DNA from 3 places in the Mesorhizobium sp. P160187 genome. Region 2 is predicted to be linked to each of the others. Evidence: riboswitches for the same ligand, from Rfam matches in the RefSeq annotation. Region 2 holds a riboswitch; each other region holds the start of a gene.

Region 1 (2,256 bases), on a different contig from region 2:
GGCGCGGTATTGCCCGGCCGGATCGATGCGGAACTTGCTCGGCAGGCCCGCCGCCTCGCATTTCGCCCAGTGCGCCAGCATCTCCGGATCGCTGTCGGCGCCCTGCACGCCGGTCACCGTCGGCGCTTCGGGGAATGTCTTGCACAGCTCCGGATGATTGCCGGCGCAGTGATAGCATTCGCGGTTGTTTTCCCAGACCAGCTTCCAGTTGCCCTTCTCTATGATGGTGCTCTCGAAGGCGACCTTGGCTTCATTCAGCCGGTGCGGCTTGAGGTAGGGCTCTATCATGGCGCGCATCGGCGCAAAGTCGGCAGGTTCTTTCGCCAGGCAGATGAAGATGTAGCCGCCGACGCTCTCGCAGGCGACGGGCTTCAGGCCGAACTGGCTCTTGTCGAAACCGTCGGCCATCTGGCGGGCAAACAGCAGCCGGCCGTCAAGCTCGTAGGTCCACTGGTGATAAGGGCAGACAAGCTTTGCCGCCATGCCCTTCTCAGTGTTGCAGACACGGCTGCCGCGATGGCGGCAGGAATTGTGAAAGGCGTTGATGGTGCCCTTCTGGTCGCGGACCAGCACCACCGGATAATCGCCGATCTGCACGGTGATATAGCTGCCGGGCTTCGGCAGTTCGCAATCATGGCCGATGAACAGCCAGTCGCGATACCAGATAAGCTCCATGTCGAGCTTGAAATAGTCCGGGTCGGTGTAGAAGGGCTGTTCCAGCGAAAAGCCTTGCTTGCGGCCGTTCAGGAGCCTCAGCATGTCGTTGCGCGTATCCATAGTTCTGTCCTCGTGGTTTAAGGACTGAACTTGGTGGTGATGGAGGAAGGATCGGACGCAGGCCGGCGCGGCGCCGGACATGCACTATCCACCTCTTGACCGCCCACCGCGATCAGTCGAGTCTATGCATCTCGGGCTGGTTTCCGGGCTCTGGAGTTGTCCTTGCGGACCATCGCGACACCTTCCCAGGCTCTTGCCCAGTGGTCTCCCGTTGCGACTTCAACTCCACCACCGTTGCGGGGGCAGCGCCGGATTCTGACCGGCTTCCCAATTCTCCGCTGCGTCGTCACGAAGCGGCACCTGAGATGCGATCATCTAATCACGGCAGCGATCGCGACGTCGGCATGAAAGCGACATCGTATCCATGCGGCGCGACACGCGCGGCATACGCTCCCCGCCGCCGGTCAAAGAGCTGAGACGTTTCTTGCGACGCCATCATCGCCGTTTCGAATCGCTGCGGATCCAGTTCGATCGGGGGCAAAAAGGGCTCAACGGTATCGAAAAGTTACTATTAGCAATCTCTAATCGAACCGAACGGTTCGTTTCTGTTGACAATGCGTGCAGGACGGTGTGAACGACGGCCCGGAAACCGACACCGGAGCGAACCACTCGGTTCGACATAAGCAACTGAAAACAATACAATAAACAGCCATGAAGGAACTTCCTGGTACAATTTCAAGGTGCAGGAGCGTGGTCCACACGGAACAACTTCGTGATTGGAAACCAGCCTATGGCTTTCCCACATCGGGGCTGTCCGAACGACGCGAATTCCTCCCAAGACACGCCGCTAGACGGACAGACAAACTGGAGTACTAAAAATGAAAAAGATCATCCTCACTGCCGCAGCCGTTTTGGCGATCACCGGCAGCGCCTTCGCCGGTAGCGACAATTACGGTTCCAATGGTGCGAACCAGCCAGCCGTCTCGGTCGACAGCTCGTATACGGCTTCCATTCAGAAGCCGGCGCACGCTGACAAGCAGCCTGTCGTTCAGGGCGCCGACCGCGACCTCTACGGCAATCGCTGATCCCGACCAAAGAAGGGCGGCTAACCCGTCGCTCTCGGGATCCCAAAAAATTCAGGAGTATTTGAAATGAAAAAGATCATCCTTGCTGCCGCCGCCATTTTGGCCATCTCCGGCAGCGCTTTCGCCGGCAGCGACAACTACGGTTCGAACGGCGCCAACCAGCCTGCGATTACGTCGACCGATAGTGGCCATACGGCTTCGGTTGAGAAGTCGGCTCCAGCCGAGCAGGCGCCTGCCCACGGTGCCGACCGTAACCTTTTCGGCCGCTAAAAGCCGGTTTCCAGCACGTGGCGGGCTTATCCGCTGCAGCTGGCGGCATCAGAAAAATTCAGGAGACTAAAATGAAGAAGATCGTTCTTGCCGCCGCAGCCGTTCTGGCTGTTTCGAGCGCTGCCTTTGCCGGCAGCGACAATTATGGCTCCAATGGCGCCAACCAGCCGGCCGCTGCCGTCGA
Region 2 (2,256 bases):
CCGGCAAGATCAAGCGGGGCGTCGATGGTCGCCCATCCCTCGCCGCGGCGCGAGCGGTGCTGCGCGATGCGCTCGCGCATTTCGCCGTCATAGGCTTGCGCGGTGGCGATATAGGCCCATGGCGGCGGCAACGCCGTTGCCAAAGTTTCGGCATGCGCGCTCTTGCCAGAGCGCGCACCGCCGATGATGAAGGTCAAACTGCGATCAGGCAAAGCTGTCGCGCAGGCTGGTCGCGGTGCCGGTGAAGCGCGCGCGCACTATGCCGACAACTGCGCCGAGCACCAGCCAGAACACCAGATTGGTCAGCGTCACCGCCACCACGAACTGATGATGCAGGCCCTCCGGGATCGGCGTTACGAAACTGTCAGGCTGCGGCGCGCCGACAATATGCGGGGCGACGATCAGGACGACGGCGAGCACGGTCAGGGGCGCCGACGTGCGGAAGGTGATAAGGGCAAGACCGATCGCGGTTGCCATCACCGTTGCCCACCACCAGATCTGGCGCTGTATGAGATCGGCCGCCGGCATTGCCGGCAGTTCCGGCGGCAGGCCGAGCCCCGGCGCCAGCGTGAACACGGCAAAGCCCGCCAGACCCCAGAACACGCCCTGGCGCCAGCTGCCGATGCCGCCGGCGAATTCGGAAACCGCCACCAGGACCAGCGCGAAGCCGATGCCGGTGACGATATTGGCGACGACACTGAAGGCGAAACGCTCGAAGCCGTCGGCCGGTGCCCAGCCTTCGTCCTCCGCCGGCGCGGCTGCTTCAGCCGGTGCTGCGCTGCTCACCGCATTTTCCGCCGGCGCGGCGGTGCTCATGGCATTGGTGTCCGCAGCGTTGGCGGCGGGCACCGCGGCATGCTGATGCTCGTGGCCGCCACCAGCCTTTTCGTAGACCTCCGCCTTGAGGATCAGCGGCACGGTGGCGTAGGCCTGCATGCAGGCGAGAGCGACACCGGCCACGAGCCCTGCGATCGCCGCGATGAACACGACGTTGCGAAACAGGTTCATGATGTCAGATCCTCGTCAGTGGCAGGGAAACGCCATCGAATGGCGATAGTCGTGCGCCGCATTGTGGACCGCATCGATGTGGGAGAAACCGACAACGCCGACGACGAAAATGCCCAGAAACGCGCTAAGCACGAGCTGCATGAAGCGCGACTGCGAGGAGACGGAAGCGCCGAGGGAGACGGAAGCGGTATTCATATCTTGTCCTTTCGCCCTCCACCCGAGGGCATCGAAGTCAGTTCCCTGTCGCCGGCAGGTCTCCTGGCTCGCGGATCAGCGCCCTTCCCCACCTTCCCGAAGAAAAAATCCCCAGTGGCTTGGAGAGGACTACCGCACACAGTTGCGGGGGCAGCCACGGCATTGGGCAACAAGTCAGCCCTCACCGCATTCCCTCTTGGTCCCTAACGGAACCGACGACATGCATGACTATAGGCTGAAACGGCCGCATCCGGCAAACCAAATTCCGCCGGCCAACAGCGCGAATGCGCCATGCGGCGTTACGGGTTCAACGCGGTGATCCGCTCGGCAACCAGCCGCTGCAGCCGCCACAGATGGCGATCGTGAATGCCGCGCTCTTCAAGGTTTTTCACCGTGTTGTAGAGATAGTCGGCGCCCGACCCCCAGTGCCCGCAGGACGTGGCCAGCCTTTACCTTGCCCTCGTCGAGCGGGCCGGAATAGGTCAGGCCGTTGCGGTTGATGACGAAGGCCAATGCCCTGAGCGGTCCGGCCTCGCTTTCAAGCTTCAGCATGCGCGGCCGGTAGCTTGTCGGCTTCAGCGTGACTTCGCGCCGGAAAAGCCGGCCCAACTGCTCGCGCCGGTTATTGTCGGTCAGCCGAAAGGCGACGCCCTTGCATTGTCCGCCACGGTCCAGCGCCATCATCAGGCCGGGGCTGTCCTTGGTGCCGCGCCAGCGCGTCATGTTCATGCAAAAGGACCGATGCCAGCCGCGCGCCAGCGCAACGCGGTCCTCGACATAATCTATTTCCGGTTTCCAGATCAGCGAATCCATAGCCGAACAGCCATAGCGGTTCGCTGTCCGGGAGTTCGACCTGCAATTCATCCAGCAGCGCGTCATAGTCGGCTTCATCGAGATGCATCGCGTCCGGATCCGGCCCGGGGTCCCTGATCTCGCGCCAGCAGCGCGCGACCAGCTCCGGCGTAAGCGACATCTGTCGTGCGGCCACTTCCGAATCCCCCCAATTTCCGAATGTCCCGTGTCCACGACATGATTATGCGCCGCGCCTGCAAC
Region 3 (2,256 bases), on a different contig from region 2:
ACAATCCACCATTGGTCAGCGGACTTCGTTCGGCAACTGGACAGCAGCCGGGTTACGGTCCCTGCGGATCACTTCCACTATGTTGGCTTGGGCTGGATCAGCGAGGCCCAAATGCCTTCGTATCGGACCGAGCCAGAATTGCACACCGCGCTGACGCGTGCACTGGATAAAAACTGGGTCATGCCGATCGTATGATGCAGAAGATGAAGCACGCGAGCTTTGCCTGCATTTGCGCATCCCTCAATGCCGAGCGCTTGGAGAGAGAGATACTTATACTTACCGCCTGAATGCGGCTTAAGCGGCTTATCGGGACCACAGTCGGGCTTTGCATCAGACCCTTGGGCCAGGCTCCGTAAGTGTGGTCTCTTGCCGCCGAGCGCAGTCATCACGATTGCCTAGTCACCCGTGATGACGACTGGCGTGCCATTTCCCCTCGGACCAGGGTTTGGCGCTCACTCCGAGAAAACGGCTTCTGCCACGCACGCACGGCTTGCGGCCGCATCGTTAAACATCACCACTAATGCGATCTTCTGCATTCTAACGACGTTGTCACCCGCTTGAAGTCTTGTCCGAAATCCTTCATCGGCGACCTGCGAGGGATGTCGCAGCCCGACAGGGATCCATTAGTTGGACAATGGTGGCAGCGGAGCAGCGCCGGCAATGGGCGACTGAATATTTCACAATGTTAGACAAGCGTAAAAGCGCGATCACATAACGACATAAACGTTTCGTTATGCGTCATGACAAGAGAGCGGATTGTTGTGATTGTCTGCGTGTCGTGGTTCTCGCGTGCGGCGCTGCCGCAGCGAAGCTAAGAGGGAAGCCGGTGCGATGCCGGCGCTGCCCCCGCAACTGTTAGCGGCGAGCCAACCCCACTCATGTCACTGAGGCGAATACCCTCGGGAAGGCGGGTAGAGGCTAGGACCCCGCGAGCCAGGAGACCTGCCACGGCGAACTACGTCCACGGGCGGGGTGTCTCGGTGGCCGCTGCAACCCGGCGTTGGTGCCGGCCTGCTAGCGCCTTCCTTGTCACCGACGCCCCAATCATCGGGGTATGCATGACTGTCTCTCAGCAAATTCCTGTAGCAACGCTCGGCGTGCCGCGCTTCGGTCGTCGGCGAGAACTGAAATTCGCGCTTGAAAGCTACTGGTCCGGAACATCGTCCGCTGGCGACCTTCTCACGACGTATAAGGCGCTCCGTGCCGCTAGCTGGGAAGAGCAGCGCGATCGCGGCGTGTCGAAAATTCCGTCTAACGACTTCTCGCTTTACGACCATGTGCTCGACACCGCAGCCATGGTCGGCGCCATTCCCTCCCGTTACGGCTGGAATAGCGGCGAGGTCCCACTTGACATCTACTTCGCAATGGCGCGCGGCAACCAGGGTCAGACGGAGGATTGTGCACACGCTGGTCACCAGGAGGCGGCCCATGGGCCCGGTGTAACCGCGATGGAAATGACCAAGTGGTTTGACACAAACTACCACTACATTGTGCCGGAACTGGATGATGATCAGACGTTCGCCCTCTCGTCGACGAGACCCGTCGATTACTTCCTCGAGGCCAAAGCTCTCGGCATTCACACACGCCCAGTCATCCTTGGACCCATCACCTTCCTCAAGCTGGCGAAATCGCCTGCCGAAGGGTTCGATCCCATCGCGCTCCTACCGCGGCTGCTGCCCGTTTACGAGCAACTCCTGCAGAGGCTGAAGCTGTCGGGAGCCGACTGGGTGCAGATCGACGAGCCAGCGCTTGTCCTCGATCTGAACTCCAACGAACGAGCTGCGTTCGAGTTCGCCTATGGCCAGCTGTCGAAAGCCGCGCCCGAGCTGAAGATCATGCTGGCTACGTATTTCGGGCCGCTGGGAGACAATCTCGAAACCGCGGTTTCTCTGCCCATGGCCGGGCTGCATATTGATCTCGTGCGCGCTCCCGAGCAGCTGGAAACGGTGGGTCGGCTCGCTCCGAAGGATCTGGTGCTCTCGCTTGGCTTGATCGACGGCCGCAACGTCTGGCGTGCGAACCTGCCCGCCATTCTCGACCGCATCAAACCGATCGTCGCCGGCTGGCCCTTGGACCGCGTCGAGATCGCGCCTTCTTGCTCGATGCTGCATGTGCCGATCGACCTGCGCATGGAGACGGAACTCGAGGCGGACATCACGTCGTGGCTCGCCTTCGCGGCCCAGAAGACCGACGAGCTGGTGTTGCTGGCCCGGGCCCTGTCCCAAGGCAGAGATGCGGTGGCTGGCGCGTTGAAAG

Evidence for each region. Region 2 has a riboswitch for cobalamin ahead of AC3CCE_RS22025 (CbtB domain-containing protein). Riboswitches for the same ligand answer to the same signal wherever they lie in the genome.
Region 1: it holds a riboswitch for cobalamin, as region 2 does, so the genes downstream of both, AC3CCE_RS14970 (aromatic ring-hydroxylating oxygenase subunit alpha) here and AC3CCE_RS22025 (CbtB domain-containing protein) in region 2, are expected to answer to the same signal.
Region 3: it holds a riboswitch for cobalamin, as region 2 does, so the genes downstream of both, metE (5-methyltetrahydropteroyltriglutamate--homocysteine S-methyltransferase) here and AC3CCE_RS22025 (CbtB domain-containing protein) in region 2, are expected to answer to the same signal.

What each region holds. Positions count from the first base shown of each region.
Region 1 is NZ_JBYMDX010000003.1:2,373,992-2,376,247, reverse strand. It holds gene AC3CCE_RS14970 (aromatic ring-hydroxylating oxygenase subunit alpha) at 1-777, opposite strand, end outside; cobalamin riboswitch at 895-1,096, opposite strand; gene AC3CCE_RS14965 (DUF680 domain-containing protein) at 1,596-1,802, shown strand; gene AC3CCE_RS14960 (DUF680 domain-containing protein) at 1,869-2,072, shown strand; gene AC3CCE_RS14955 (DUF680 domain-containing protein) at 2,144-2,256, shown strand, end outside.
Region 2 is NZ_JBYMDX010000004.1:1,029,463-1,031,718, forward strand. It holds gene cobU (bifunctional adenosylcobinamide kinase/adenosylcobinamide-phosphate guanylyltransferase) at 1-212, opposite strand, end outside; gene AC3CCE_RS22020 (CbtA family protein) at 205-1,008, opposite strand; gene AC3CCE_RS22025 (CbtB domain-containing protein) at 1,024-1,203, opposite strand; cobalamin riboswitch at 1,240-1,435, opposite strand; partial or broken gene AC3CCE_RS22030 (gamma-glutamylcyclotransferase) at 1,503-2,191, opposite strand.
Region 3 is NZ_JBYMDX010000002.1:256,575-258,830, reverse strand. It holds cobalamin riboswitch at 763-964, shown strand; gene metE (5-methyltetrahydropteroyltriglutamate--homocysteine S-methyltransferase) at 1,059-2,256, shown strand, end outside.